DNA from 2 places in the Stenotrophomonas sp. AN71 genome. Region 2 is predicted to be linked to the other one. Evidence: riboswitches for the same ligand, from Rfam matches in the RefSeq annotation. Region 2 holds a riboswitch; the other holds the start of a gene.

Region 1 (15,669 bases), on a different contig from region 2:
GCGCTGGTCAATGCGGTGGACGCGTTGATGTCCGGTGGGCGCCATATCGCGCTCGGCCCGGCAATGATTTTCGCCGGCCTGTCACTGGTAGCCGAGAGCGCGCTGGCGTGGTTCGTGCTGCGCGCCAACCGCCGCATCGGTTCGGAGTTCATTGCGCTGGATGCGAAGAACTGGGTGGTGGCGGCAAGCATGTCGGCCTGCTACCTGGTCGCCTTCCTCGGCGGCGTATTGGTGCAGGGCACTTCGTGGGCGTGGGTTGGGCCGTACATCGATCCGGCCATCCTCGCCTTCGTCTGCGTGCTGGTGATGATCGCCCCGCTGGGCACCGTGCGCCGGGCGCTGGCCGGCATCCTGCTGGTCACCCCGCCGGAGCTGCAGGCACACGTGGATGCGGTGGCACGCGGGATCGTCGCCAAGCATGGCTTCGTCGAGCACCGCAGCTATGTCGCGCAGGTGGGGCGTGGCGAGCAGATCGAGCTGTTCTTCGTGGTGCCGGAAAACGATCCACCGCGGCCGCTGGTGGAGTGGGACCAGTTGCGCGACGAGATCGGCGATGCACTCGGCGAAGCCTCGCCGGACCGCTGGCTGACCATCATGTTCACCACCGACCGCGAGTGGACGATCTAGACCAGCAGGACGATTGGTCAAGTTTTACGTACGCAGTGCAACCCAACGTACGTAAAAACCAGGCAAAGTAAGCTCCAACGCACCACCCACCCACTCACCAGGAGCATCCCGATGTCCATCGAAAAGGTTCTGTACACCGCCCAGGCCACCTCCACCGGCGGCCGTGAAGGCCGTTCCGTCTCCTCCGACAACGTGCTGGACATCCAGCTGTCGACCCCGCGCGAGCTGGGTGGCGCGGGCGGCCCGGGCACCAACCCGGAGCAGCTGTTCGCAGCAGGCTACTCGGCCTGCTTCCTGGGCGCGCTGAAGTTCGTGGCCGGCCAGGCCAAGGTCGCGCTGCCGGCCGACACCACCGTGACCGGCAAGGTCGGCATCGGCCAGATTCCCACCGGTTTCGGCATTGAAGCCGAGCTGACCATCAGCGTGCCGGGCGTGCCGCGCGAGCAGGTGGAAGAGCTGGTGCAGAAGGCGCACATCGTGTGCCCGTACTCCAACGCCACCCGCGGCAACATCGACGTGACGCTGATCGTTGCCTGATGCGGAAGGGGTCGGATCCCTTTGCCAGCGGCAAGGGGCTCTGACCCCACTGCGGCATATCGGGGTCAGAGCCCTTTCGCGATGCGAAAGGGATCCGCCCTCCGGCTAGAAAAAATGGGCGGATGCCGGTCGAAACCGGGCATCCGCCCATCCCACCTCGGGTGGGCCCCGGCACGTGGCCAGGGACGCATTCGCTTCTGCAGAGCCGCGCATGGGCTTGGCTTTACAGGGGCCAGCGCGCATCCATCCTGCTGGAGGAGAGCCCCCTTGTTGTTCAAGGGGGCGCGCCTACGGCGCGGGGATAAGGTGGAATGCGCGGGCCAGCGACCGGTTACCGGTCGCTGGTGATGAGCTGCACGACGCTGGAGAAATCCAGCTTGCCGCGGCCGGCCTGGTGATTCATCGAGTACAGGTTGCGGGCCACTTCGCCCAGCGGAATGGAGGCACCGACACTCATCGCCGCTTCCACCGCCAGGCCCATGTCCTTCAGCATCAGGTCGCTGCCGAAGCCGCCGCTGTAGCCGCGCGATGCCGGCGCATTTTCCAGCACGCCCGGCCACGGGTTGCACACTTCGGTGGCCCAGCTGCGGCCGGTGCTGACCGCCATCATCTGCGACAGCACCTTCGGGTCCAGGCCGTGCGCCACACCGAGCGCGATGGCTTCACCGGTCACCGCCATGATCACGCCCAGCGCCATGTTGTTGCACAGCTTGGCGACCTGGCCTGCGCCGCTGGCACCCACATGGAAGATGTTCTTGCCCATTGCCTGCAGCACCGGGCGCGCGCGTTCCAGCGCGTCCTCTTCGCCACCGACGATGAAGGTCAGCGTGCCCGCCTGCGCGCCAGCAGTACCGCCGGACACCGGCGCATCGATCATCTGCAGGCCACGCGCGGCGGCGGCTTCGGACACCTTGCGGGCGCTGGCCGGTGCGATCGTGCTGCAGTCGATGACCAGCGCGCCCGCAGGAATCGCAGCAAGGATGCCGTCATCGCCCAGGTACACGCCTTCGACGTGGCGGCTGGCCGGCAGCATCGAGATCACCACCTCGGCATCGGCCAGGGTTTCGCGCGCCGACGCGGCGGCGCTGGCGCCGGCATCGACGGCAGCCTGCACTGCGGCAGGAACCAGATCGAACACACGCACGCTGTGGCCGTTCTTGACCAGATTGGCGGCCATCGGGCCGCCCATGTTGCCCAACCCAATGAATGCAATGCGGCTCATGCAAGGCTCCTTTCAGCAAGGGAAGACCCCAGGTCGGCCAGCGGATGCGCGGCATCGGCCCAGGGGGATGCGAAGAACGTATCGGCCCACGCGCCGGTGGCCTCGACCAACGTGGCCGGGTTCCACTGCGGATTGCGGTCCTTGTCGATCAGCAGCGCGCGGATGCCTTCGGCGAAATCACCGTGGGCAGCGCAGTGCAGAGCGGTGATGTATTCCAGCCGGTAGACGCTGGCCAGGTCCTGGCCGGCGCTGCGACGCTGCAGTTCGAAGGCCAGCCGTGCCGAGCCAGGCGCACCTGCGGCCAGGGTCTTCTGTGCGGCCTGCAACCAGGCATCATCGGTCTGCAGGGTGCTGATGCGATCGATGATGGCGGCCAGATCGTCGCCTTCGCACAACGCGTCGACCTGCGCGGCATTGGCCAGCAGCGGGCCGGTCACCGCATCGCTGGCGAACGACAACAGCAGCTGTGACAGGCGCTCGTGGTTGTGTGCGGCGTCGGCAGACCACGCCACCTGCAGCAGCGCATCGAACACCGTGCTGCGACGTTCTTCGGCCACATGCACGTCGGCCAGGCCGGCGTAGATCGCGTCGCCCGCGTTGAGCAGCGCGCCGGTCAGGGCCAGGAACAGGCCACCACGGCCAGGCACGCGCGGCAGCAGCCAGCTGCCACCGACGTCCGGGAACAGGCCGACGGTGATTTCCGGGAAGGCCAGCTTGGAACACTCGCTGACCACGCGGTGGCTGGCACCGGACATCAGGCCGATGCCGCCGCCCATCACGATGCCATGGCCCCAGCACAGGATCGGCTTGGCGTAGGTGTGGATCAGGTAATCGACGCGGTATTCGACGTCGAAGAACTCGGCGGCGTAGTCGTTCCCGCGGATATCACTGCGGCCCGCCTCGCGGTACGCACGCATGCTCTGGTAGAGGCTGTGCAGGTCGCCACCGGCGCAGAACGCCTTCTCACCGGCGCCCTGCAGCACCACCATGGCGATGCCGTCGTCGTCGGCCCAGGCATTCAACTGCTTCAGCAGCAGGTGCGCCATCGGCAGCGAGAAACCGTTGAGCGTGCGCGGCGCATTGAGCGTGGCGATGCCGATGCGCATGCCATTGCCGGCGACGCGCTCTTCGAACAGTACCGGCGCTTCGTCGGCAACCGTGCTCATGCGTTCTTCCACTGCGCGGCGCGCTTTTCCAGGAAGGCAGTCACGCCCTCGACCTGGTCGGCGGTGTCGAACAGGTCGACGAAGGCTTCGCGCTCGGCCACCAGCGCCGAGGCGTGGGTGCCGGTGCGGGTGGAGTGCACCAGGGTCTTGCAGGCAGCGATGCTGGTCGGGCTCTGCTTGCCGGCCTTCTTCGCCCACTCCAGCGCCAACGCCTTGGCTTCGCCCTTGCCGACCTTTTCTTCGGCAAGGCCAATCCGCAGCGCGGTCTCGGCGTTGATGCGCTCACCCAGCAGGATCATGCGCTTGGCCCAGCCCTCGCCGACCAGGCGCGGCAGGTTCTGGGTGCCACCGGCGCACGGCAGCAGGCCGACGGTGGCCTCCGGCAGCGCGACCTGGGCGTGCTCTTCGATGATGCGCAGGTCGCAGGCCAACGCGCATTCCAGGCCACCGCCCATCGCGTAGCCGTTGATCGCAGCGATCGACACGCCGCGGAACGCAGACAGCGCTTCGAAGGCTTCGCCGAAACGGCGCGCGGCTTCGCGTGCAGCGGCCTTGTCGCCGGAGGCGAACTGGTTGAGGTCGGCACCGGCGGAGAAGAACTTCTCGCCGTCACCGGTGATCACCAGTGCATAGATCTCGCGATCCGCGTTGAGCGCGCCCACCAGGTCGCGCAACGCCGACAGGCTGTGCACGGTCCAGGTGTGCGCCGGCGGGTTGTTCAGAGTGACCACGGCGGTGTGACCATCCACCTCGACCTTCAGGCCCACGTGCTCCTGGGTACGCCAATCCTTCATCGCAGTTCCTCTTCGGTATTGAGCAGGTGACGGGCAACGATCACCCGCATGATCTCGTTGGTGCCTTCCAGGATCTGGTGCACGCGGCTGTCGCGCAGCAGGCGCTCGATCGGATACTCGCGGATGTAGCCGTAGCCACCGTGGATCTGCAGGGCTTCGTTGCAGATGTTGAAGCCGGCATCGGTGGCAAAACGCTTGGCCATCGCACACCACACGTTGGCATCGCTGGCACCGGCATCGAGCTTGCGCGCAGCGGTGTGCACCATCTGCCGCGCGGCGACCAGTTCGATGGCCATGTCGGCCAGCTTGAACTGCAGCGCCTGGAACTCGGCCAGCACCTTGCCGAACTGGCGACGCTCGCCCATGTAGCGGCGTGCGGCATCCAGTGCGCCCTGCGCGGCACCCAGCGAACAGGCGGCGATGTTGATGCGGCCACCATCGAGCCCCTTCATCGCCAGCTTGAAGCCGCCGCCTTCCTCTCCCAGAAGGTGGCTGACCGGCACGCGGACGTTTTCGAAGGTGATGCCGCGGGTGGGCTGGCTGTTCCAGCCCATCTTCTCCTCCTTGCGGCCGAAGCTGATGCCCGGCAGGTCGGCGGGCACCGCGATGGCGCTGACACCACCGGCACCGGCGCCGCCGGTGCGTGCCATCACCACCAGCAGCTCGGTGGCACCGGCGCCGGAAATGAAAGCCTTCGAGCCGTTCAGCACGAAGTGCTCGCCATCACGTATGGCGGTGGTCTTCAGCGAGGCCGCATCGGAACCAGCGCCCGGTTCGGTCAGGCAGTACGAGGCCAGCTTGAGGCCGACGGCCAGATCCTGGCCCCATGCATCGCGCAGTGCCGGTTGGCCCCACTTGGACACCATCCACGAGGCCATGTTGTGGATGCTGATGTAGGCCGCCGTCGACGGATCGACGTTGGCGAGCTCCTCGATGACGACGGCGGCGTCCAGACGGCTCAGGCCGCTGCCGCCCACTTCCGGGTCCATGTACAGACCGCAGAAGCCCAGTTCACCGGCCTTGGCGATCGCCTCGCGCGGAAAGATGCCCTCCGCATCCCATCGCGCGGCGTGCGGCGCCAGTTCGGCCTGTGCGAAGTCGCGCGCAGCCTCGCGGTACGCCTGCTGTGCTTCTTCCAGTTCCGTCGTCATCGAGTGGCTCATGGCTGCTCCTGCCGTTACTTCAGGCTGATCGTGGTGTTGACGCCGTGGCTCAGCGTTTCGTCATCGAACCAGCGCGCGGTGACGGTCTTGGTCTGGGTGTAGAACAACACCACCTGCTTGCCGTACGGGCCCAGATCGCCCAGCTTGGAGGCGCGCGAACCGGTGAACGAGAACAGCGGCACCGGCACCGGGATCGGCACGTTGATACCGACCTGGCCGACGTCGATGTCTTCCTGGAACTTGCGCGCGGCCGCACCGGACTGGGTGAACAGTGCGGTGCCGTTGCCGTTCGGGTTGCTGTTGACCATGGCAATGGCTTCATCCAGCGTTTCCGCTTCGAGGATCACCAGCACCGGCCCGAAGATTTCTTCCTGGTAGATGCGCATGTCGGTGGTGACACCGGCAAAGATGGTCGGGCCGACGAAGTTGCCCTTCTCGAAGCCATCCACTTGCGGCCTGCGCCCATCCAGCACCAGCTTGGCACCCTGCTCCGCACCCGAAGCGATCAGGCCTTCCACGCGCTCGCGCGCGCTGCAGGAGATGACCGGGCCCACGTCGGTGCCGGCAACGGTGCCGCCGCTGACCTTCAGGGTCTTGGCCTTCTCGACCAGGTCCTGCACCCAACCGCGTGCTTCGCCGACCAGCACCAGGGTGGAGGCGGCCATGCAGCGCTGACCGGCCGCACCGAAAGCGGCGCCGACCATCGCGTTGAGGGTCTGTTCCTTGTTGGCGTCCGGCAGCACCACCGCGTGGTTCTTGGCGCCCATCATGCACTGCACGCGCTTGCCGGCCAGCGAGGCGCGGTTGTAGACGTGGGTGCCGACGCGGGTGGAACCGACGAACGACACGGCCTTGATGTCCGGGTGGTCGCAGATCGCGTTGACCACTTCTTCGCCGCCGTGCACCACGTTCAGCACGCCCTTCGGGATGCCTGCTTCCAGCGCCAGTTCGACCAGGCGCATGGTGACCATCGGGTCCTGTTCGGACGGCTTGAGGATGAAGGTGTTGCCGGTGGCGATCGCCATCGGGAACATCCACAGCGGAATCATCGCCGGGAAGTTGAACGGGGTGATGCCCGCGCATACGCCCAGCGGCTGCATGATCGAGTAGGTGTCCACGCCGTTGGCCACGTTGTTGGCCAGCTCGCCCAGCTGCAGGTTGCCGATGGCAGCGGCGTGCTCGACCACTTCCAGGCCGCGGAACACATCGCCTTCGGCGTCCGGCAGGGTCTTGCCCTGTTCGGCGGTGAGGATGTGCGCCAACTCGCTCATGTTCTCGCGGATCAGCTGCTGGTACTTCAGGAAAATGCGCGCACGGGTACCGATCGGCGTCTTGCGCCAGGTCTTGAAGGCCTCCTTGGCGGCAGCGACAGCGGCGTCGACTTCGCTGGCAGTAGCGAACGGCACCTGGGCCAGCACGTCCTGGGTGGCCGGATTGATCACGTCCTGCCAGTGGGAGGTGGCCGATTCAACGAACTGGCCATCGATCAGCATGCGGATACGGGGCGCTGCAACAGTCATGACGACAATCCCACGGGGTGCGAAAGATGCTTGGCATTATTCACAGCGCCCACCTCGATTTCCGGGCTGAACCCGCTTAATCTGGTCAACGTGACCCACGATTCCTGTTAATTTTGTGAATTATTCAGCCTCCCAGCGACAACTCGGCCTGCGCCTGCTGCGGCTGCGCGAGCAGCGCGGTTACAGCCAGGCCGACCTGGCACGGGCGCTGGGGCTGTCGGCCAGCTACCTGAACCAGATCGAGCGCAACAAGCGCCCGCTGACCCCTGCGGTGCAGAAGAAGCTGGGCCAGGTACTCGGCGATGTTTCCGCCCTGTTCGACGAGGATGAGCCCGCTGCACTGCAGGAAGCACTGGGCGAGACCCTGCGCGACCTCGGCCTGGCCGAGGTCAGCGCCACCGAACTGCGCGCCCTGGCCGGCAACCTGCCGCAGGTCAGCCGCGCGCTGCTGGACCTGCACCGGCGCCACCTGGCCCTGCGCGAACATGCCGCCGCACTGGAATTCCAGCTGGGCGAGCCTGGCGTCGGCAGCACCCTGCCGGCTGGCGACCAGGTGCGTGAGTTCTTCAACCGCATGCACAACCACATTCCGGAACTGGATGAACTGGCCGAGGGCCTGTTCGGCGAGTGGGGGCTGTCGCCCGGGCACGTGGCCCCGCGCCTGCGCCAGCTGCTTGCCGACCGTCATGGCGTACTGGTGGAAGTGGCCGCGCTGCAGGCTGGGCGCGAGAAGCGCCAGTACGACGCCGGCACGCGCCGGCTGTGGCTGCCGGACTACCTGGAGCCGGGCCAGCAGGCGTTCCAGATGGCCGCCGAGCTGGCCCTGCGCGGCTATCTGCCGCAGATCGATGCGGTGGTGGCACGCGCCGGGTTCACCGATGAGGCGCGCATCGCGCAGGCCCGCATCGGCCTGTCGAACTATTTCGCCGGCGCGCTGGTGATGCCATACATGCGTTTTCTGCGCGCGGCCGAGGCCAGCAACTACGACATCGAACTGCTGGCGCACCAGTTCGGCGTCGGATTCGAGGCGGTCTGCCATCGGCTGAGCACGCTGGCGCGCCGCAGTGCGCCCGGGCTGCCGTTCTTCTTCATCCGCGTGGACCGCGCCGGCAATGTGTCCAAGCGCCATTCGGCCACCGATTTCCACTTCTCGCAGGTGGGCGGCTCCTGCCCGCTGTGGATCGTCTACGAGGCGTTCAACCAGCCTGGGCGCATCCTCACCCAGACCGCACGCATGCCCGACGGCCGCCGCCATTTCTGGCTGGCGCGGCAGGTCAGCAGCGGCCCGGTGGGCCATGGCCAGCCGCGCAAGACCTTCGCGGTCGCGCTCGGCTGCGACCTGCAGCACGCCGAACGCCTGGTGTATTCGCTGGGGCTGGACGTGCAGAGCCCGGGCAACTCGGTCTCGATCGGCCCAGGCTGCCGAGTGTGCCCGCGCGAGGACTGCATGCAGCGCGCGTTCGCGCAGTTGCCGGGAAGGTAGGGGTTGGTTCGGCAGGGCTGCGCCCTGCACCCGCCGAATCAACGTCAACGTCAAAAGGCTGCATTCCGTGGGATCGCGGGGTGGGTCCGCCTTCGACAGGTTCCTGCTGCTGTTGGTAGGTGTCGACCTTGGTCGACACGGCAGATCCACGCCATGCGCGGATGCTCTTCGACGAATGTTTGAGATATTCGATTTCGATGGACATTCATCCACGCATGGCGTGGATCTACTAAACCTTTCGTGCGTACGCTGCATCCCAATCGGGATGCCCGCCCATGGAGAAGCCCATGTTTCTGCTACGCCCTTGCCTGGCCCTGCTGCTCGCTGCCACCGCTGCACCAGCGTGGGCGACCTTTTCCATCGCGGCCTGCAATGATGCGGGCGACTGCGGCGTGGCAGTGGCCACGCACAATCTCGGCGTTGGCGGCGTCGGCGTGCCGTGGGCACAGGCCAGGGTGGGCGCCGTCGCCAGCCAGTTCGAAACCAATCTGACCTACGGCTCGAAGGGACTGGCCCTGCTGGCCAAGGGCCGCACGCCTGCACAGGTCCTGAAACAACTGCTCGATGAAGACGGTGATTTCGATGGCACCACCGTGGCCGAGCGCCAGGTGGGGCTGGTCAGCGCGCGTGGCGGCAATGCGCAGTACACCGGCGCCACCGCACAGCAGGCCGCGTGGGCAGGCGCGCACGGCGAGGGCAGGTTGAGCGTGCAGGGCAATGGCCTGGCCGGGCCGGAGGTGCTGGCCGCCATGCAGCGCAGCTTCGACGCATCGCGCGGTGCGCTGGCGGCGCGTCTGCTGGTGGCGCTGGAGGCCGGCCAGGCGGCGGGCGGCCAGCGCAGCGGACAGTGGTCGGCCGCGCTGCTGGTGCGCACACCTGGCGGCGACTGGCAGGACACCGACCTGCGCGTGGACGCCGATCCGCACGCGGTGGCGCGCCTGCGCGAGCTGTACGACATGCGCCTGTCCAACGACGCGATCATCCGCGCCGAGCAGCGCTGGGAGAAGGGCGATGTGGCCGGTGCGCGCGCGGCGCTGGCCACCTCGTTGTCGCTGGCACATGGCTGGGACCGCACCTGGGCGCGTGCGGCGCGACTGGCGATGCGGCAGGGGGATACCGCGCTCGCCCGTGAGTATCTGGCGGGCCTGCGTGCGCTCAACCCGGGCTGGGTGAAGCAGGAACTGGCGTTGCCGCTGTACGCACCACTGCAGGGAGATGCGGTGGTGGAGCCGTGGCGATAAGGCATCGCGGGGAGGGGTCAGATCCGTTTTCCTGCAGAAAACGGATCTGACCCCGATTGGAGGTGCATCCACGCATGGCGTGGATCTACCGAGGACCGGCTCAGTAGATCGGCGTCACCTTCATCTGCGGCAGCGGCCGCGGCGCGCCGTCGGTGAGGTCGGGGCCGAGGTCATCCCAGCTGCGGCCCTGCTCGACCATCAGCCCCCACAGCTGCTGTGAGCCCAACCGTTTGTCCTCCGAGCCCAGCTTGTACGACGGCGGCGTCGGCGCGCCGCTGGCGACCATTGAATAGGCCGCGCGATACGCCAGTACCTGCTGCGCCGGGTCGTCGGTGCGCGCCACTTCCAGCGTATAGCGCTGGTAGGCCGAGGCCAGGTTGCGCCAGCGTATCCAGTAGTGGTTCTCGAACGAGAACGAACAGAAGCGCGCACCGGCCAGGCTGCCCTTGTCGGCGATGCGGGTGAGCACTTCCTGCGGCATGTCCAGGTTCATGCCGCCTTCGTCGCCCTGCAGGCTGACATGCACGATGCGGTCGCGGTAGCCCGGCGCGCGCGCCTGCAGCAGGTCGCGCCAGTTCTGCATGGTCGCCACCACCGCGAACAGGAAGCGGCCCAGTTCGGCAGCGGCCAGCGGCGTGGCGATCGACTGGTAGGTGCGCTGCCAGCCATGCCGGTTCTCGGTGGGCAGGAACACCGCGTGCTCCAGCGCCTGGCGGCCGCTGCTGCCATGACTCACATCCTCGGCGTGCTGTGGGTAGACCAGGTTGATGGCGAAGGTCGGCCAGCGCGGCAACGCAGCATCGAACAGATGGATCGGGAAGTTGCTGCTGATGCCGCCATCGGAGAACCAGCAGATGCGGAACGCGGTGATCACCGGTCCGCAGGTCTGCCCGGCACTGGTCAGCCCTTCCATGCTGTCGGCCACATTGTGCTCCTGGTCGGCCGCCGGTGCGGTGGGCTCACAGCGACGCTCGCGGCGCGAGGGCTCATGCAGCGGTACCGCACTGATCAGCAGCGGGAAGCTCAGGCTCATGCGCGTGGCCACCAGCACCGGCAGCTTCGGGCCCTGCGGCAGGTGGTAGTACTGACGCCCTTCCACCTCCAATGGCGGGCCGGCCTGCTTCACCAGCCACTGCACCACGCTGGCGGGGAACAGCTGCTCGAACTCCTCACGCAGGAACCAGAACTGCGCGCCGCCCAGTGGCAGCGTGCGCGGCTCGTTGTGCGAGACACAGGTGGTGATCATCTGCAGGCTGATCGCATGCGGGCTGTCAGGCTCGCCGGCATAACGCGGTGCATCGTGCAGGTCGGCGAAGGTCAACGGCACATCCAGTGGCTTGCCCGACAGCTGCTGCAGGCAGGCATGCAACCACTCGGTCAGGGCGGGCTTGCGCGCATCGCGGCCGAGGCCGCTGCACAGGCCCAGCAGGTTGCGCCGTGCCACCCTCGCTACCCGCAGCGCGGCACCGGCCACGCCCGCGCCGTAGGCGCACAGCAGCGACGGCAGCAGGGTGGCGGCCACACCGCTCCAGCCACCGCCCCACCAGCCCAGGCCGAGCAACAGCGCCAGCGACACCAGCACTTCCAGCGGCGCGATCTCGAACACGGCAATGGCCAGGCACAGCAGCTTGCGCGGCAGTCCGGCGTTGCCGGTCAGCACCACCAGCAGCCGGTAGGCCGCCCGTGCCCCGTGTGCCGGCTGGAAAAGGCTGTAGATGAAGCCGCGCCGCGACAGTTGTGCCGATACCGCCGACAGTCCGCCGTAGCCAGCGTCGCCAGGCAGGTGTTCACCGGCCTGCTGACGACGATCACCGCAGGCCGCTGCTGCTGCCACTGCCGCGGCGATGGCTCCGGCCGACGTACCGCCGATGCTCTTGAAGCGATACTCGCGCGCCAGCGCCAGTACCGCATTCGGGTACACGATGCCGCTGGTGATGCCGCCTTTCATGACCAGATCGCAATACTTGTCTGCCACAAGCCCTCTCCCGTCCGTCGGTGTCCAGTATGGCAAGGGACGCTCTCACAACCTGAGAAATGAGCCACAGCACGGCGCGGTCTTTGGCCCTTGACCATTGCCGCCAACGGGTCCACCTTGCACACGCCGAAGGTATCCACCCCACGTTCGGATGACGGGATGGATTTAAACGGGAATCCGGTGAAGGCGCCTCGTGCGCCCATTCCGGAGCTGCCCCGCAGCGGTGAATGGAAACGAATCCTGCCAACAGCACTGGGCTTGCGCCTGGGAAGCGGCAGGTAGTAGGGGGGCTGCGGCCCGCGTCCATCAGCCCGAATACCGGCCCCGGCCGGGGGACACGACCGTCCCCTGACTCGACCTGGACTCTCCGCGGGGAGGGTGCCGGGGCCGTCGTTGTCCTGCACGTGCAGGCGGCGTGGCCACGCGCGTCCTTTTCACGGTATCCGGCCAGCCCTGTCCCCCACGCCTTGAGGCATGGGTCGCCGCCGTTGCCGGCGCTCCGTGCGGTACCTGATGATGACCGAGCTCCAACGCCCTGCCCTGACCCTGCCAGCCGACGGCCAACGCCTGCTGCTGCATTCGTGCTGCGCGCCGTGTTCCGGCGAAGTGATGGAGGCAATCACCGCCTCCGGAATCGACTACGCGATTTTCTTCTACAACCCCAACATCCACCCGGTGAAGGAGTACGAGCTGCGCAAGCAGGAGAACATCCGCTTCGCCGAACAGCACAACATTCCGTTCATCGACTGCGACTACGACACCGACAACTGGTTCAGCCGCGCGCGCGGCATGGAGAACGAGCCCGAGCGCGGCATCCGCTGCACGATGTGCTTCGACATGCGCTTCGAGCGCACCGCGCTGTACGCGCATGAACATGGCTACGACACCATCAGTTCGTCGCTGGGCATCTCGCGCTGGAAGAACATGGCGCAGATCAACGACTGCGGTATCCGTGCCGCCTCGCGCTACGAGGGCCTGCAGTACTGGGACTACAACTGGCGCAAGGGCGGTGGTGCCAGTCGCATGATCGAGATCAGCAAGCGCGAGCAGTTCTACCAGCAGGAGTACTGTGGCTGTGTGTACTCGCTGCGCGATGCCAACCGCCACCGCCGCGAGAACGGCCGCGAACGGATCAAGATCGGCCTGCTGTACTACGGACAGGACGCTGAGACGCCGCAGGGCGATTGACGTGCAGCCAGGGGGCGGCCACGCTGGTCGCCCCTTCCGTTGTGCTGGACCTGCCATGACCGCCCTGCCCGCCGATGTCGCCCTGCTGGTGATCGACCTGCAGCCGGACTTCATGCCCGGTGGCGCGCTGGCCTGCGACCAGGGCGATGCACTGGTCGCGCCGATTGCCGAACTGCTGGCGCAACGCCGCTACCGTACCGTGGTGGCCACCCAGGACTGGCACCCGGCCGACCACGCCTCGTTTGCCAGCCTGCACCCCGGCAAGCGTCCGTTCGAGACCATCCTGCTGCACGCGCAGCCACAGACCCTGTGGCCCGACCATTGTGTGCAGGGCAGCGATGGCGCCGCACTGCACCCGGCCGTGGACTGGACCGTGGCCGATCTGATCCTGCGCAAGGGCACCCGCCCACAGGTGGACTCGTACAGCGCCTTCCGCGAGAACCACGGCCCCGACGGTGAGCGCCCGCCGACCGGCCTGGCCGGCTGGCTGCACGAGCGTCGCATCCGCGAGGTGCACGTCTGCGGCCTGGCCCGCGACTACTGCGTGCTGTGGAGCGCGCAGGACGCGGTGAAATCCGGCTTCCGGGTGAAGTTCCTGTGGGACCTGACCCGGCCGGTGACCGGCGCCAACGACACGATGGTGCGCGAGGCACTGGGCAAGGCGGGGATTCCGGTCATCTGAGGCATGACCGCCGGGCATGGATCAGGTAGAACGTCAGCGGAACACCACCGTGCGGTGCCCGTTGAGCAGGATGCGGTGCTCCACATGCCGGCGCACGGCACGCGCCAGCACCAGCGATTCGGTATCGCTGCCCAGCCGCACCAGCTCGCGCGGTGCCATCGCGTGGTCCACACGGGCCACGTCCTGTTCGATGATCGGGCCTTCGTCCAGGTCTTCGGTGACGTAGTGCGCGGTGGCGCCGATGATCTTGACCCCGCGCGCGTGCGCCTGGTGATAGGGCTGCGCGCCCTTGAAGCTGGGCAGGAAGCTGTGGTGGATGTTGATCGCGCGGCCGGCCAGCGCGCGGCACAGCGTGGGTGACAGGATCTGCATGTAGCGCGCCAGCACCACCAGGTCGATGCGCTCGCGATCGACCAGGTCGATGATCTGCTGCTCCTGCGCCGCGCGCGTTTCCGCATTCACCGGCAGGTGATGGAACGGCACCTGGTAGGACGCGGCCAGCGGCGCGAAGTCGGCGTGGTTGGACGCCACCGCAGCGATATCCACCTTCAGCTGGCCACTGTGTGCGCGGAACAGCAGGTCGTTGAGGCAATGACCCTGCTTGCTGACCAGCACCAGCAGGCGCGCACGACGGCGACCATCATGCAACTGCCAATCCATGCCGAAATCGGAGGCCAGCGCGGCCATCGCGCCGTGCACGGTGTCCAGCGCCAGGCCGGCATCGCGGTCGAAGTGCACGCGCAGGAAAAAGCGGCCACTCTCCTCGTCGCCGAACTGCTGGGCGTCGAGGATGTTGCAGCCGTGGTCGAACAGCAGGCCGGACACGCGGTAGACGATACCGGTGCGGTCGGGGCAGGACAGGGTGAGGATGGAGTCGGGGCGCATCATCCGAGTGTAGGCCAGCACACCGTTGATCGGATCGTTGGTCACCAATGCAACCGAGTGGCTTGGTTCAGTCCCAAGCGATACTTGGGGCCTCCCGTGGCAAGCTGGTCGGTCATGAACCTGTTGCAATTGATCCGCAGCTTCACCCGCACCGCAGAGACCGGCAGCATTGCCGCTGCGGCCCGCGTTCTGGGCATCAGCGCCACCGCAGTCGGCCAGAACATCAACCGGCTCGAGGCCCATCTGGGCGTACGGTTGCTGAACCGCAGCACGCGCCAGCTGGCCCTCAGCGAGGCCGGTGCGCTGTATCTGGCGCAGGTACGCCATATCGAGGCCGACCTTGCGCGCGCGCAGGCGATGGTCACCGCCGGTGACATCGAGCCTGCCGGGCCACTGCGCATTGCCTGCAGCAGCGCGTTCGGCCGCCACGTGCTGGCGCCGTTGCTGCCATCACTGCAGCAGCGCTACCCGCAACTGCAGCTGGAGCTGCGCCTGACCGACCGCGCCGTGCAGCATGGTCCGGAAGCGGTGGACGCCAGTATCCGCATCGGCGCGCAGCTCGAAGACGGTGTGGTCGCTCGGCAGCTGGCACGGGTGCCGTTCGTGTTCTGTGCCTCGCCGGCCTACCTGCAAGCACATGGCACGCCGCAGCAGCCTTCGGAGCTGGGCGGCCATCGCGGCCTGCTGCACCGCTTCCCCACCGATGGCCGGCCACTGCGCTGGGGCCTGCTGAAGGACGGCCAGCGCATGGACGCGGCGCTGCCGGCGAGCATGGTCTGCGATGACATCGATGCGCTGGCCACATTGGCCGCCGCCGGCGCGGGCATCACCCGGCTGGCGGCGTTCGTGGCCGAGCCGTACCTGCGCGATGGCCGCCTGCAGGCGGTGTTCGACGCGGACAGTGCGTGGCGCCCGGAGCCGATGGAGGTCTATTTCTGCGTCAGCGACCGCCGCGACTTCACTGCCAAGATCCGCGCGCTGTTCGAGCACCTGCAGGCCGGCATGGCGCCGGCCTGGCGGGTATGAGCATCAGCGTGTGCTGAACACGCCGCGCGCATCGCGCGGTTCGCAGCGCAGGTACTGCGGCGCCGGTACCACACTGTCGCGCAGTGCGGCGGCAGCATGCCACGGCCAGCGCGGGTCATAGAGGATGCCGCGGGCCATCGCAACGGCATCGGCGTGGCGA
Region 2 (15,669 bases):
CACCTGCGGCGACCTGCGGCAGTGGGCGCTGGTCGATCTGGAAGAGGCTTTCGGCAGCTTCGGCCGCAGCCTGTACAACCGTGCGCGTGGCGTTGATGAGCGGCCGGTGGAACCGGACCAGCAGGTGCAGTCGATCTCTTCGGAGGACACCTTCGCCGAGGACCTGCGGCTGGAAGATCTGGGCGAGGCGATCGTGCAGCTGGCGGAGAAGACCTGGAATGCCACCCGCAAGACCGAGCGTGTGGGCCACACCGTGGTGCTGAAGCTGAAGACCGCGCAGTTCCGTATCCTCACCCGCAGTTTCACTCCCGACCGGCCCCCGGAATCGATGGAGGAGCTGCGTGATATCGCGCTGGCACTGCGCACCCGCGTGGATCTGCCGGCGGAGACGCGTTACCGCCTGGTCGGCGTCGGGCTCGGCGGCTTCCGCGAAAAGGAGGCGGTGGTGCAGGGGGAACTGTTCGAGCACGAAACGAACGATTCCCCGCAAAGCTGATCTACGTGTCGACCAAGGTCGGCACCCACCAAGAGCAGGTCATTCCATCCAGACAGATTGCGGAGATCTGTCGAAGGCGGGGTGGGTCCGGTTGCGGGGGCGTGAGCCGCATGGATGCGGCGACCGAGCTTGCATGGACGTACTTGCAGCGCCCCCCGCAACCGGACCCACCCCGCCATCCCACGGAATCCAGCTGTTGCTGCTGCCGTTGAGGGTGCCGGCCTGTGGCCGGCACTACCGCAGGTGCAGGGCGCAGCCTGCAGAAGAACCCCCTACCTCATGGCCACTGCATCTCGCCCTTGGCGACCTTTGCGCTCAGTTCCAGCGATGCCTCGCCGGCCAACGTCGGGTAACGCGCCTGCATCGCCTTCACCAGCGCCGCACTGTCCTTGGCTTTTGCCGCTTCGGCGTCGAATGCGCGGATGTAGTCAGCGGTGAAGCGCAGTGCGCTGGCATCCAGCGCCGCACCCGGCGCGTAATGCCCGGGCACCACCACCTTCGGCTTCAGTGCCTGCAGCCGCTGCAGGGTCTGCAGCCAGTCGGTGTGCGACTTCGGCGTCTGCGTGTCGGCCATCCACACGTGCTCGCCGGCCACCACCGGAATGCCGCCGACGATCGCACGCAGTGACGGCACCCACAGCACCGTGCGGTCCGGTGTCGGCCCCTTCAACCCGATCAGCGGCAGCCGCTGGCCCTCCAGCTGCAGCGCATCGCCGTCCAGCACCTCCGGCACCACGATGCGCGCCGGCACGTCGGCGCCCATTTTCGGTCCCCAGAAGGCCTGCTTGCCGGCCTGGGTCTGCTGGATATGGGCGACGGTCTGCGCCGTGGCGACGATGCGTGCCTGCGGGAATGCGTCCTGCAGCGTAGCCAGGCCAAAGTAGTAGTCCGGATCGCCGTGGCTGATGTAGATCGTGGTCAGCTTCTTGCCGCTGGCGCGGATCAGCTCGACCAGTTTGCGCGCATCGCTGGCACCGAACTGCGCATCGACCAGGATGGCATCATGGCGGCCTTCGATCAGAACCGAGGACACCGAGAACATCGCCTGCGGGCCGGGATGGAAGGTCTGCAGGTGCAGCTGGGATTTCGTCGCGGTGGCCGGCGCGACGGTGGCCGGTGCGGCCAGCAGCGGAGCACTGGTGAAGCTGGCGGCCAGGGCGAGGGGAAGCAGAAGGGCAGCGGTACGCATGGGAATTCCTTGTGTAGAGCCGAGCCAATGCCCGGCTGCATGTTCGCGTAGAGCCGAGCGCGGGCTATGCCGGGCGTGTCCCTGCCCGGCCCCCTGCGGGCCGTCGCAAGCGACGTTGGCAACGGCTCCTGCCGTTGCCTTCGGCTCTACAAGGGACGTACGTGGATCAATACGCTGCGGTGATGATCTGCTTCGGGTACTGGTGCGCCTCCAGCTCGGCGACGAACGCCGCGCCGTAGTCGGCGTAGCTGATGCGGCTGTGGCCGCTGGCATCGGCGAGGAAGGCCTTGGGCTGCACGCGGTACTGGCCACGTTCTTCGCCCGGGCCGATTTCGGCGGCCGGCGAGAAGAAGGTCCAGTCCAGGTCATCCACCGCCTGCAGGCGCTTGAACGCCTCACGGTGGGCCAGCGCGTACGGCTTGTAGGCCTCCGGGAAGTTGGGGGTATCGACCAGCTGCACGCCAGGCGCGACTTCCAGGCTGCCGGCGCCACCGACCACCACCAGGCGCGGCACACCGGCCCTGCGTGCGGCGGCGGCCAGCTGCGCGGCCACTTCGCCGACGCGGCCGATGTCATCGCCCGGGCGCGGACCGTAGGCACTGGCCAGCACGTCGTGGCCGGCGATGGCGGCGACCAGGGCGTCCTGGTCATCCAGCGAGGCGATCACCGGATGGGCACCGGCCAGTTCGGCAGGCAAGTCCTGCGCGCTGCGCACGATGACGGTGAGTTCATGGCCGTGAGCCAGCGCGTGGCGGGCGATCTGGCGGCCGATGTTGCCGGTGGAACCAACGAGGGCGATCTTCATGGCAGGACTCCGTGGGGCGGTGTGGGGTGGGAATGGGGCCACTCTAGGTCGCTGCGGTCGCTCGAAAAACAGCGTATAACGCGTTTGTTTGTTGCATGGATCGAGCAGATGGATCGATTGACCGCCATGACCGTATTCGTTGAGGTCGCCGAGCGCGGCAGCCTGACCGTGGCGGCCGAGGTGCTGGACATGTCGAGGGCGATGGTCAGCCGCTACCTGGCCGAGGTCGAGGGTTGGCTGGGGGCGCGCCTGCTGCATCGGACCACCCGCCGGGTCAGCCTGACCGGTCCGGGCGAGGCGGCATTGGCGCGCTTCCGGCAGATGCTGGCGATCGGCGAGGAGCTGCAGGGCGAGCTGGCCAGTGATGACCCCGAACCGCATGGCACCCTGCGGGTGACTGCCAGCGTCTCGTTCGGGCAGAGCCACCTGGCGCGGGCGGTGGCGGGCTTTGTCGCACGTCATCCAGCGGCGCGCATCGAGCTGCTGCTGGTCGATCGCATGGTGAACCTGGTCGAGGAGCGTGTAGACCTGGCGGTGCGCATCGCCCGCCAGATCGACCCCAGCCTGATCGCGCGGCGGCTGGCCACGTGCCGCTCGGTACTGTGCGCGACACCGGCCTATCTGCAGGCGCGCGGCACCCCGACCGCGCCGGAACACCTGGCTGCGCACAACTGCCTGACCCATCATTACGTCGGCAAGAGCCTATGGCAGCTGCACCGCGACGGCCGTTCGCTGTCGGTGGCGGTGGGCGGCAACATCAGCGCCAATGAAGCTTCGCTGCTGCTGGAAGCGGTGCGCGCCGACGCCGGCATCGCCATGTTGCCGACCTACCAGGTGGCGCCGTTGCTGCGCAGTGGCGAGCTGATCGAGCTGCTGCCCGAGTTCAGTCTGGACGAACTCGGCATTCATGCCGTGTATGCATCGCGCCGCCAGCAGCCCGCTATCATGCGCCGATTCCTGGATTTCCTGGCCGAGTGTTTCGCCAGCCCGGCCTTCCAGGATCTGGATTGGCGCCCATCGGGCAAGGAGAACACATGAACCATGGACGGGCCTTGATCGACCACAACCGTGCTGCCTGGGACCGCCAGGCCAGCGAAGTGCGCGAATGGTCGCGCCCGGTTGAAGCTTCCACTGTCGCTGCCGCCCGCGAAGGGCGCTGGCAGGTGCATCTGACCCCGCGCGCGCTGCCGCTGGACTGGCTGGGGGATGTGCGCGGCCGCCGCATCCTGTGCCTGGCCTCGGGCGGCGGGCAGCAGGGACCGGTGCTGGCGGCGGCCGGTGCCGAAGTGACCGTGTTCGATCTGTCCGATGGGCAGCTGGAACAGGACCGCAGCGTGGCCGCGCGCGATGGCCTGCAGCTGCGCACGGTGCAGGGCGACATGCGCGACCTGCACGTGTTCGCCAACGACAGCTTCGACGTGGTGTTCCATCCGATCTCCAACCTGTACGTGCCCGACGTGCGCCCGGTGTGGACCGAATGCCGTCGCGTGCTGGCGCGCGATGGCATGCTGATGGCCAGCTTCTACAACCCGGTGTTGTTCGTCGGCGCGCGCGATCCGCAGCTGGACGCGCAGGGCCTGATCCGGCCGCAGTACGCCATTCCCTATTCGGACCTGGAAGACCTGCCGCCGGCCGAGCGCGAGGCGAAGCTGGCCCGCGGCGATGCGATGACCTTCGGCCACAGCCTGACCGAACTGATCGGCGGTCAGCTCGATGCCGGCTTCGTCATCGATCGCTTCATGGAAGACTGGCAGCCGCAGCCGCGCTTCCTGATCGATCGTTATCTGCCGACCTTCCTGGCCACCCGCGCGCGCCGGATCGGCTGAGCCGGAGCGACAGGAGGATCTACGGAAAAAGGGGCGGCGTACAATGGACGGCCCCATGTCGTACAGGTGCCGTCCCTTGCCGTATCCCTATCCGCTGGTCGTGTTCGACCTCGATGGCACGCTGGTCGACAGCGCCGCCGATATTGCCGAAGCGCTGAACCGCACGCTGCAGGACATCGGCATGGCGCGCGTGCCCGAAGCCACCGTGCTCGGCTGGATCGGTGACGGCGTGCGCCGGTTGGTGGAGCAGGCCGTGCATGCCGCTGGTCGTGAGGTCGACCTGGCCGAGGTGATGCCGGTATTCATGGTGCACTACCGTGAGTGCCTGCTGCGCAGCCCGCGCCTGTTCGATGGCGTGGCCGAGGCGCTGACGCAGCTGCGCGCGCGCGACGTGCCACTGGCGATCTGCACCAACAAGCCCGAAGCGCTAGTGCCGCCACTGCTGCAGCACCTGGGCATCGGTGATGCATTTGCGCTGGTACTGGGCGGCGATTCGTTGCCGCAGCGCAAGCCCAGCGGCGCGCCACTGCGGCACATCGCCGCGCACTTCGGGCTGCCGGTGGACGCCTGCCTGATGGTGGGCGATTCGCTGACCGACTACCGGGCCGCGGAAGACGCCGGCATGCCGATCGCGCTGGTGCGCTACGGCTATCCGCGCGGCCTGGATCTGGCCACCGCACATGCGGTGGCGGTGATCGACGATCTGCGTGAACTGCCAGGGTTGGCTGCCGGCATTCCGGTGTAGAGCCGAGCCCACGCTCGGCTCTACAGTAGATCGACGCCATGCGTCGATGGCATCAGGCGACGCCGGGCATGGCCCGGCGCCACCGTTTACACATTAACCGATCATTTTGGCTGGTAACGCACGCTCAGCTGGTATTCGCGGCCGGGCTGGTTGAACCACGCCACGGTCTCGTAGCGGCGGTCGAACACGTTGGCCGCGCGCGCCAGCAATGACCACGACGGCGTCAGCGCGTACTCGGCGCGCAGGTCGAGCGTGCCGTAACCACCGACCTGCACCCTGTTCGCGGCGTCGTCATAGCGCTTGCCCGCACCCTGTACGGTCAGGCCGGCGCGGAAGTCGCCGAAGCGGCGATCGATGTCCAGCCGCGCGGTCTGCTGTGCACGACGCGGCAGCCAGTTGTCGAACTGGCTGCTGCCGCGGGTGCGGTTGCGCGGGTCGGTGTAGCTCAGCTGTGCATTGATGTCGAAACCGGCCAACAGCAGGCCACCGGTCAGCTCGGCACCGCGGATGCGTGCCTTTTCCACCTGCTGCATCTTCATCGTGAGCGCATCGTAGGTGATCAGGTCATCGATGCGGGTTTCGTACACGTCCAGGCCCCAGTGCCAACCCTGGCCCTGCTGCGAAACGCCGAGGTTGGCGCTCTTGGACTTCTCCGGCTTCAACGTCGGCACGCCGCTCCAGGGGTCGTACAGATCGCTGAAGGTCGGCGCCTTGAACGCGGTGCCGTAGCTGGCATTGACGCGCAGGCCGTGGTCCAGTTCCATCGCCCAGCCAACGCTGCCGGTGGCATGGTTGCCGAACTGCTGGTTGTCGTCGTTGCGCGCACTGGCCTGCAGCTGGTGGCGGCCGAAGCGGCCCTGGTACTGCACGAACACACCGGTGTTGCGGCGGCTGTCGACCAGATACCCGGCACTGCTGCCATCCAGGTTGTCCTCGCTCCAGTCCACGCCGGTGCTCAGCAGCTGGCCCTCGGCCAGGCCGATGTCGCCCTGCAGCGAGGCGCTGTTGCGATGGGTCTGCGCGCTGCCGCGTGCACCGGAATCGCCGAAGTTGTCCGATTCATTGTCGCTGCGGCCGACATTGGCGGTGAAGGCCAGGTGCTCGGACGGGGTGTAGCGCACCTTGCCGGCCAGCACCTGCTGGCGGGTTTCCGAATAGTTGTAGTAGCCGTCGTAATGGTTCTTGCCGTCGGCGCGCAACGCGCTGCCTTCCACGTTCCACTGATCGTTGAAGGTGTAGCCGCCACGCAGGCTCTTGGACAGGTTGCGGTAACCGTCGCGGTCGTGTTCGTCGGCAAAGCAGCCGGTGAACAGCGTGGCCGAGCCACGGCAGGCGTCGATGCCATCGGAATGCTGGTAGGCGATGTCGGCACCGAACCAGCCGCGTTCGGTACCGCCGCCGATGCCACCGCTGGCCTCGCGCAGGCCGTTGCTGCCGCCACCGAGCTGGAAGTGCGGAGCGAAATCGCCCTGGTTGCGACGGGTGAAGATCTGGATCACGCCACCGATGGCGTCGGCGCCGTACAGGCTCGACTGCGGGCCACGCACGATTTCCACGCGTTCGATCTGCGCCAGCGGCAGGTCCTGGTACATGGCCAGGCCGAGGTCGGCACTGTTGATGCGCACGCCATCGACCAGCACCACGGTATGGCCTGAATTGGTGCCGCGCAGGAACAGCGAGCTCTGCTTGCCGAGCCCGCCGGCATTGGTCAGGTTGATGCCGGCGCGGCCGCGCAGCAGTTCCTGCAGCGAGGTGGCCTGGCTGGATTCGATCTGCGCACGGTCGATCACCTGGGCTGGCGCGATGCTGTCCTGCAGGGCGATCGGGGTGCGGGTGGCGGTGACCAGGATCTGGTCGAGCGCGGTGGTGTCATCGGCGGCCTGGGCCAGCGCGGGCAGGGCGGCCAGCACGGCCAGGGACAGCATTCGGGACTGCAGCTTCATGGGGACTCCAGGTGCCACGCACGCCCGCGTGGCGAAGGGGAGGAGCCGCGAAAGCAGGCATGCGCCGATGCCGCAGCCTGTGCCACGGTCATCCAGCGCCATGCCCACCGCATCGCGACCTGAGGCTTCCGGGCCGGTCTCCGGGCTTGCCGCCGGGTGGCGCGAGGCCACCGCCCAGGCGCCTTCCCGTGCGCGCGGCACAGTGGCGTATTGCCTGGAACTGACGTGCTTACCGTTGCGGGGGCAGCGCCGGCATGGCGTGCAATCACGCGTCACCGGCTTCCCGTTTCAACCTGCCAGCCATCGCCACAGGTCACCTGGAAGTGCGCGCAGTCTAAGTCATTGCCTGCCGCGGGCGTTAGAGTGGTGGCCTCTTCACGTTCGTGCGAGTAGCTATGGTTGCGAAGGATCGTCTGCAGTTTCTCGATGCCCTGCGTGGCCTGGCGGCAGTGTACGTGGTGCTGTACCACGTACAGTCGATGCCGGCACCGGCACTGCCGGTAGCGGTGGCCTGGCTGCCGGCCGTGCACATGGGGGCCACCGGCGTTGCGCTGTTCTTCGTAATCAGTGCGTTTTCCCTGTGTTACACCATGCCTCGACATCAGGCCAGCGGCCGGCCGCTGCTGAGCTTCTACCTGCATCGATTCCTTCGCATCGCGCCGCTCTTCTATGTGCTGTTGATGTTCTCCCTGTTCCGCGATGGTCGCGGCGACCATGCCGGCCATTCCTGGGGGGAGATCGCGGCCAACCTGTCCTTCACTTTCAACCTGTTCCCGGGATGGGAAGCAGGCATCGTGTGGGCCAGTTGGGCGGTGGGCGTGGAGATGCTGTTCTACGCCATCTTTCCCGCGCTCTACGTGCTGGTCGGCAAGGCGCGCAGCGCCTGGGCCCTGTTGATCGGGTTGCTGGCGCTGGTGGCGCTGGCCTGGACGGGCGTGCTGGGCCAGCGCCTCCAGGCCTCGCTGGATGACTACGGTTGGCTGCGCCATGCCCCCGTCTTCGCGATGGGGCTGGTGGGCTTCCATGCTTTTGCTGCACTCGCCCGGTTGCCGGCACCGCGCTCGCGGCACTGGGCACAGGGGTTGAACCTGGCGGGTGTGCTGTTGTTGCTGCTGGCCGCGTCCTCAACCACATGGGGTGCCGCCGGCCCTTGGCAGTGGCAGTTGTCGGGGCTGGGCTACCTGAGCCTGCTGCTGGGCTTCTCGCAGTGCCCGCCGCGTTGGCTCGTGAACCGGTTTTCCGCCTGGCTGGGCACGGTGAGTTATTCGCTTTATCTCGGGCATCCGATCGTCATCGCGATGCTCGGTCCGGTGTTCGCGCGGGTGCTTGCCGTCCAGGGCGGCAGTGTCGGCTACCTGTTGTGCGCGGCGATGACGCTGCTGGTGGTACTACCGCTGGCTGCACTCGGCCATCGTTTCGTCGAAGTACCGATGATCCGTCTGGGCAAACGGCTGATGTCGCCCGCCATACCGGTGCGCAGCGCCGTTGCAGGTGGGCAGCCAGAAGGCGGCGCACGCTAGAATGATGCGCCCCGTCGCGGGGCATCAGTTCTGGAAGTGTTGCCCATGATTCTGTTCCAACCGCTACCGATCCCCGCCGCTGGCCTATCCGAGGCGCCGCCGCGCTGGCAGGTACAGACCGGCCGGCAGCGATGATCCTCGACCTGGTCCGCCATGCCGGCAACGGTCGCGATGAGTTCCTCGATGGCCGCAGCGATCCGCCGCAGCTGGCTCGCTTGCCGCAGGAGCTGATCGATGCCTACGCCACGCAGCCCTGGGAGCGGGTGATCAGCTCGCCGCGGCTGCGCTCGCTGCACACGGCGATGGCGCTGGCCACGCCGCGCGGGCTGGATGTGGAAGCGGACGAGGAATGGGAAGAGCTGGACTTCGGCGATTGGGACGGGCAGTCACTGTTCGACCTGCCCGAGGATGCGTTGGCTGCCTTCCACGCAGATCCGCACGCGTGCCCTCCGCCGAACGGCGAAAGCTGGGGCCACTTTGAACGGCGCATCGCGCGCGCGCTCGATCGGCTGCTGGACGACGATGACCCGGTGCCGACGCTGGTGGTCAGCCACGGTGGCGCGCTGCGCATGGTGTTGTCGCAGGTGTGCGGCCTGCCGATGTCGTTGTGTTGGGCATTGCGCATCGACCACGGCACCCGGTTGCGGGTATGGCTGGAACGCGGTGAGGTCGGCCTGGTGGGCGAACTGCTGGAACTGCAGCAGCCCTGATCTCGCTCGCCGGGCCATGCCCGGCGCGCCTGCGGCCACTCAATCCTCGTCGGTGCTTTCGGCCACGCTGTCTTCAGCGTGGTCGTCGGCGTCGAAGCGCTGTTCGTGCACCGGGCCCGAGGCCGGACCGGCCGCCTTCAGCGGATGCGCGGCGATGCGCGCCTCGTAGTCCTGCACCAGGGCTTCCCGCTGCGCTTCACCGAGCTCCTGCCAGTGGCAGTCGAGCAGGGCGCCTTCCAGCGAGTACAACAGGTTCAGGCTGGGCTTGAAGCCGGCACGCTTGACCTTGACGAAGGCGCCGACCGCGCCAAGCGCGAGCAGGTCCTCGCGGCTGCGCAGGCCGACCTGACGCAGCCATGCTGCACTTTTCGGGCCGATGTTGCGCAGCTTCGGCGCGCTCATCCCAGGGCCTCGACGAACACGCGGGCGATCGCTTCCAGGCCGGCCTGGTCGTCGGCATCGAAGCGGCCGACCTTCGGGCTGTCGATGTCGAACACGCCGATCAGCGCGTCGCCGTGCAGCAGCGGCACCACCAGCTCCGAACGCGACGCCGAATCGCAGGCGATGTGGCCGGGGAAGGCATCGACGTCTTCCACGCGTTGGGTCACGCGCTGGCTGGCGGCGGCACCGCAGACGCCCTTGTCCAGCGGGATGCGCACGCAGGCCGGCAGGCCCTGGAACGGACCGACCACCAGTTCCTGGCCGTCATACAGGTAGAAGCCCACCCAGTTCAGGTCGGGCAGAGCGTGGTAGACCAGTGCGGAGAGGTTGGCCGCGTTGGCGATGCGGTCGGACTCGCCGTAGACCAGGCCCCGGGCCTGTTCCAGCAGCTGGGCGTATTGTTCCGGCTTGCTGCCGGTGAGCGAGGCATTGGCGAACATGCCCGCAGTCTAGCAAGCGCGCCGGGCCGGCGATAATGCACGCACTGTTGCCCCGTTGGAGTCCTTCGATGCCGTTGCCCGCCACGCTGCCACCCGCCCTGTTTGTCACCGGCACCGATACCGAGATCGGCAAGACGGCGGCCAGTACCGCGCTGCTGCATGCGCTGCGCCGGCGCGGCCTGCGCGCGGTGGGCATGAAGCCGGTGGCCAGTGGCAGCGAAGACCGTGGGCAGGGGCTGCGCAACGAGGATGCGCTGGCGCTGCAGGCGGCCAGCTGGCCGGTACCGGACTACGCAGACCTGAACCCGTATGCGCTGCGGCAACCGCTGGCGCCGGAGCTGGCCGCTGCCGAGGATGGCGTGCAGGTGGAATTGGCGCCGATCGTGGCTGCGTTCGCGCGCCTGCGCGCGCAGGCCGACATCGTGGTGGTGGAAGGCGTCGGCGGTTGGCTGGCACCGGTCTCGGCAACGCTGGACCAGCTTGATCTGGTGCGCGCACTGCAGCTGCCGGTACTGCTGGTGGTGGGCATGCGGCTGGGCTGCGTGAATCACGCGCGGCTGACGGCGCAGTCGCTGAAGGCCAGTGGTGTGGATTGCCTGGGCTGGATCGGCAACCACATCGATCCGGTGATGCAACGCCAGGACGATAACGTTGCCACGCTGCGGCAGCGCCTGCCGATGCCGTGCTGGGGCCGGTTGCCGCATCTGCCGGGTGCGGATGGCGAAGCGCTGAGCGCGCATCTGCTTGGCGATCTGGGGTAGTGCCGGCTGCTGGCCGGCAACCTCGATGTATTCACCTGCGTGCAGTTGCCGGCCAGCGGCCGGCACTACCGTGTTGCAGCTGCCAGCTCGCACGCGAGCGCGCCCAACCGCTCCACCGCGCCGATGAAGCGCGCATCCAGCGTCTGGCAGCATGAAAGCCGCAGGCAGTGCCGGTAGCGCGCGCCACGCGAATACACCTGGCCGGGCATGAACACGATGTCCTCTTCCAGGGCGCGCTCGAACAGCACGCGGGTATCCACGCCGGGCAGCTCCAGCCATAGCAGAAAGCCACCCTGTGGCTCGGTGGCGCGGGTGCCGGCCGGGAAGTGTTCAGCCACCAACTGGCGCAGCCGTCCCACCTGTTCGCGGTACAGGCGGCGCATGCGATGCAGGTGATGCTCGTAGCTGCCAGCTTCCAGGTACGCCGCAACCGCATCGCCGAGCAGCTGGGGCTCGCCGCCGGTGGACTGGAACTTCAGCAGTGCGATGCGCTCGGCGAAGCGGCCGCCGTCGAGCCAGCCGATGCGGTAGTCCGGCGCCAGCGTCTTCGAGAAACCACCGACCACCATCACCCAGCCGTCGCGATCGAAGGCCTTCAACAGCGGTGCCGGCGGTTCGCAGAACTGCAGTTCTGCATACACCGCATCTTCGATCAGTGGCAGCTGGCGTGCGTTGACCAGTTCGGCCAGGCGCTGTTTGGCCTCCATCGGCATGGTGCACCCCAATGGGTTGTGCACGGTCGGCATCACCACCAGTGCCGCCAGCGGTGTGTTATCCAGCAGCGCATCCAGTGCGTCGACGTCCAGGCCCTGCTGCGGATGGGTAGGCAGTTCGATCGCCTGCAGGCCGAGGTTGGCCAGCAGCGGGTATAGATTGAAGTAGGACGGCGCCTCGATGCCCACTGCATCGCCGGGCTGGGTGACGGCGCGCAGCGCCAGCTGCAGCGCTTCCATCGCACCGTGGGTCAGCAGCAGGCGTCCGCTGTGGGTGTGCAGGCCCATGCGCGGGCCGCGGCGCACGATCTGCGCCAGCAGCCGGGGCGAGCCGTTCGGGCGTGCGTAGGTTTCCACGGTCTGCTGGCCGTGGCGTAGTACCTGCGCGGTGTGCTTGGCCAGCTGTGCGCCAGGGTAGAACTGGCGGCCACGCGGGCCAGCGAAGGCCAGGTCGATCACGCCCGGCCGGCGCTGCGCCTCCAGTACGCGGGCCATCAGCACCTGCTGCAGCGGTGCAGTGGGCGCCGAGGGAACATCGCGCAGCGAACGCTCCGGCACCGACAGCCGTGGCGCCACCTCGAAGCCCGCCTTGGGCCGTGGAATCACCAGGCCAGCGTCTTCCAGCTGTCGATAGGCGGCGATCACCGTGTTCAGGCTGAGCCGTCGCTGCAACGCCATCTGCCGCAGCGACGGCAGGCGGCTGCCTGCAGGCAGTCGGCCGCCGTGAATGGCTTCGGCCAGTTCATCGGACAGTCGCTGGTAGCGGGGAGGGATCATCGCGCCGTGGTCATCTGTATCCATCGAATATCCCGCCATCTGGAGCTGTACCCATGATGATGACGAGCCTAGCATGTCGTTGTCGGCCGGGCCTGATCGGGGCGCGGCCGATACTTTCCAAGCGCACGGCTGGATGGCCGTGCGTCTTTTTTTGTGTAGAGCCGGCCGCTGGCCGGCAATCCCTTTGTCGGGACGGCGGAGTAGTCGGCCAGCGGCCGGCTCTACCGCATCGGCACCAGTACCGCATCGCGCCGGTACAACGCCGGGAACTGCTTGCCCAACGCCGCCAGTTTCGGTGCGTCGTAGTAGCGGATATAGGCCGCCTGCGGATAGTTCGTCATGTAGTTCTGGTGGTAGCTCTCGGCCGGGTAGAAACGCTGGCCGCTGACCAGCTGGGTGACGATCGGTGCACGGTAGCTGCCGGCCTGGCCAAGCTGGGCGATGTAGGCACGGCTGGCGGCCTGCTGACGGGCGTCGTCGCTGAAGATGGCCGAACGGTACTGGCTGCCGTGGTCCGGCCCCTGGCGGTTGAGCTGGGTCGGGTCGTGGGCCACCGAGAAGAACACCTGCATCAATTGCCCGTAGCTGACCTGGCGCGGGTCATAGTCGATCTTCACCGCTTCGGCATGGCCGGTCTGGCCGCTGCTGACCCGCTCGTAGTGCGCATTGGCAGCGCTGCCGCCGATATAGCCGGACACTGCATTGCTCACGCCTTTGACATGCTGGAACACACCCTGCACGCCCCAGAAACAACCGCCGGCAAACACCACGCTGGCGCGGGTGGCGTCATCGCCGAATGCGGCGTCGCCGCTGGGGGCCGGCAGCGCCGGTGCCGGCGCGCCGGCTTCGACCGGTGCCGCCAGCGCGCCGTGGTCGACCAGCAGCACGCCGGCGATCAGTGCGGTGGCAACCAGGCCGGCCACGCCGGCGGCGATGCCCTGTTCAAAGGAGAGTTTCATCGTGTCCTCCCGGATCAACCGAAGGTGAAGGCGTAGGCCTGTACGCCCGCGTCGAGGAACTCGATCTCGAAGCGATGCGGGCCGACCGTGCCGCGCTGGCGCACCAGCTGGTACAGGCGGTGTTCGTCGACCACGCCGCTGCCATCGGCACCGACATCGCTGCCGGCGTCGGCGGCCGGCAGCGGCTTGCCGTCCAGCCAGACACGGAAGCGCACGGGTTTGCCGTCCCGGGTGGGCGCCAGCACCAGATGCAGGTCGCGGGCATGGAACTGGAACGCAATGCGACCACCCGCCTGTTGCAGCTGCGCGGCCTCGTCGGTAACGGTCCAGCGCCCGGACAGGCCCCACTGGTTCAACGTCAGCGTGGCCGGCAGTGTGTAGTCGAACGCAGTGTCGCTGCGCTGTCCGCCAGGCGAGGCGAACTGCTCGGCGCGTGCGTGGCCCAGGTAGGTTTCCGGCGAGCGCAGGTTGCCCATGTCGGCCTGCGCGGCGACCCCCTTCAGGTCGGCAGCGGCGGGATCGGCCGGCGGGGGCAGATTCGTCTGGCCCGCCTCGGTCAGCAGGCGACGGATCACCTGTTCCGAGCGTGCGTAGTTGCCCTCGCCGAACTGGTGGCCGCGGATGTTGCCCTGCGCATCGACGAAGTACTGCGCCGGCCAGTAGCGGTTGTTGAACGCGCGCCAGATCGTGTACTGGTTGTCCAGCGCCACCGGGTACTCGACTTTCAACTGCTGCACGGCCTTCATCACGTTGCGCGGGTCGCGCTCGAAGGCGAACTCCGGCGTGTGCACGCCGATCACCACCAGGCCGTGATCGCGGTAGCGGCGCTCCCACTCGTGCACGAACGGCATCGCACGCAGGCAGTTGATGCAGGAGTACGTCCAGAAGTCGACCAGCACCACCTTGCCGCGCAGCTGCTGGGCGGTCAGCGGCGGGCTGTTGAGCCAGCCGGTGGCGCCGTCCAGCGCGGGCAGCGTGCCTTCCACCGGCAACGGTGCACCGGCGTCGGCGTCGGCTGCGGCCATCATCATCATCGGCGGCGCCGCGGGCTGCGCGCCCGGCACCGCATCGAGCAGGCCCTGTTCGATGCGCGCGGTGCTGAGCGTGGACAGGCGGGTCAGCAGGCCGGTATCCCAGCCCAGGCCGATCGCCAGCACCGCCAGCAACGCGGCCACACCCAGGACCTTGCGCAGCACATCACCGAGGCCGAGCCGTGCCTGCAGCGCGCGGAACACGCGGCCGCCGACCCACACCGCCAACGCCAGCGCGGTGATCGCACCCAGCGCATAGGCCAGCAGCAGGGTGCTGGTGCCGACGCTGGCGCCATGCAGGGCCGCACCGGTCAGCACCAGGCCGAGGATCGGCCCGGCACAGGGTGCCCACAGCAGGCCGGTGGCAATACCGATCAGCAGCGAGGTCCAGGCGCCGCCGCGTCCGGCGGCGTCGGCGGCATCGGCCCGTGCACTCAGCCGTGCGCCCATGCGCTGGAACGGCGCCAGAAGATGGTCGGCCAACCGCGGCCACAGCAAGGCGACCGCGAACAGCGCCATCAGCAGCAGCGCGATCCAGCGTCCGATCTGGTTGGCCTGTGCCACCCATTGGCTGCCCACCGCAGCCAGGCTGGCGACCACGGTGAAAGTGAGCGCCATGCCCAGCAGCAGCGGCAGCGTGCTGCGCAGGAAGGGACGGTCGGCGCGCGCGAACACGAACGGCAGCACCGGCAGGATGCAGGGGCTGAGCAGGGTCAGCGCGCCTCCCAGATAGGCAAGCAGCAACAGCACCATCGTCAGGCTCCGGAAGTGGGGGAAGAAGCGGCCGGCACGCGCCAGCCGTCGGCGGTGCCATCAGCGCCACCAGGAATGAACACCAGCGCTGCACCGTTCATGCAGTAGCGCAGTCCGGTCGGACGCGGGCCGTCGTTGAACACGTGGCCGAGATGGCCGCCGCAGCGGCGGCAGTGCACCTCTACCCGCAGCATGCCGAAGGTGACGTCACGGTCCTCGCCGAGGGCGTTGTGCAGCGGGGCCCAGAAGCTGGGCCAGCCGGTGCCGCTCTCGAACTTGGTGGACGAGGAGAACAGTGGCAGCGCGCAGCCGGCGCAGGCGAAGGTGCCCTGCCGGTGTTCCTTGTTGAGCGGGCTGCTGTAGGGGCGCTCGGTGGCCTGCTGGCGCAGCACCGCGTACTGCGCCGGGCTCAGCCGCTGGCGCCACTCGGCGTCGCTGTGCATGACCTCGAAGGACCGCGCGGGGCGTGTCTCAGCGGCGGCCGGTGCGGCGCGGCTGCAGGCCCCGAGGCCGAGCAGGCCGGCGGCGGTGGCAACACCACCCAGGCCCAGCAGATGGCG

What was found. Region 2 has a riboswitch for cobalamin ahead of btuB (TonB-dependent vitamin B12 receptor). Riboswitches for the same ligand answer to the same signal wherever they lie in the genome.
Region 1: linked by a shared signal. The riboswitch ahead of ABH900_RS16175 (epoxyqueuosine reductase QueH) and the one ahead of btuB (TonB-dependent vitamin B12 receptor) in region 2 are both predicted to bind cobalamin.

The regions. Positions count from the first base shown of each region.
Region 1 covers NZ_JBNDKU010000011.1:28,670-44,338, reverse strand. The annotation lists gene ABH900_RS16225 (cation diffusion facilitator family transporter) at 1-627, shown strand, start outside; gene ABH900_RS16220 (organic hydroperoxide resistance protein) at 739-1,164, shown strand; gene mmsB (3-hydroxyisobutyrate dehydrogenase) at 1,496-2,386, opposite strand; gene ABH900_RS16210 (enoyl-CoA hydratase/isomerase family protein) at 2,383-3,552, opposite strand; gene ABH900_RS16205 (enoyl-CoA hydratase) at 3,549-4,346, opposite strand; gene ABH900_RS16200 (acyl-CoA dehydrogenase family protein) at 4,343-5,509, opposite strand; gene ABH900_RS16195 (CoA-acylating methylmalonate-semialdehyde dehydrogenase) at 5,524-7,029, opposite strand; gene ABH900_RS16190 (helix-turn-helix domain-containing protein) at 7,145-8,512, shown strand; gene ABH900_RS16185 (DUF1028 domain-containing protein) at 8,800-9,753, shown strand; gene ABH900_RS16180 (RpoH suppressor) at 9,854-11,701, opposite strand; cobalamin riboswitch at 11,841-12,069, shown strand; gene ABH900_RS16175 (epoxyqueuosine reductase QueH) at 12,245-12,916, shown strand; gene pncA (bifunctional nicotinamidase/pyrazinamidase) at 12,972-13,598, shown strand; gene purU (formyltetrahydrofolate deformylase) at 13,632-14,483, opposite strand; gene ABH900_RS16160 (LysR family transcriptional regulator) at 14,598-15,509, shown strand; gene ABH900_RS16155 (NADH:flavin oxidoreductase/NADH oxidase) at 15,513-15,669, opposite strand, start outside.
Region 2 covers NZ_JBNDKU010000010.1:44,943-60,611, reverse strand. The annotation lists gene dinB (DNA polymerase IV) at 1-496, shown strand, start outside; gene ABH900_RS15550 (MBL fold metallo-hydrolase) at 774-1,685, opposite strand; gene ABH900_RS15545 (NAD(P)-dependent oxidoreductase) at 1,852-2,490, opposite strand; gene ABH900_RS15540 (LysR family transcriptional regulator) at 2,599-3,528, shown strand; gene ABH900_RS15535 (class I SAM-dependent methyltransferase) at 3,525-4,316, shown strand; gene gph (phosphoglycolate phosphatase) at 4,393-5,061, shown strand; gene btuB (TonB-dependent vitamin B12 receptor) at 5,163-7,004, opposite strand; cobalamin riboswitch at 7,119-7,340, opposite strand; gene ABH900_RS15520 (acyltransferase family protein) at 7,400-8,524, shown strand; gene ABH900_RS15515 (histidine phosphatase family protein) at 8,656-9,234, shown strand; gene ABH900_RS15510 (TfoX/Sxy family protein) at 9,274-9,636, opposite strand; gene ABH900_RS15505 (GAF domain-containing protein) at 9,633-10,115, opposite strand; gene bioD (dethiobiotin synthase) at 10,184-10,876, shown strand; gene ABH900_RS15495 (PLP-dependent aminotransferase family protein) at 10,942-12,390, opposite strand; gene msrA (peptide-methionine (S)-S-oxide reductase MsrA) at 12,588-13,325, opposite strand; gene ABH900_RS15485 (cytochrome c biogenesis protein DipZ) at 13,340-15,109, opposite strand; gene msrB (peptide-methionine (R)-S-oxide reductase MsrB) at 15,112-15,669, opposite strand, start outside.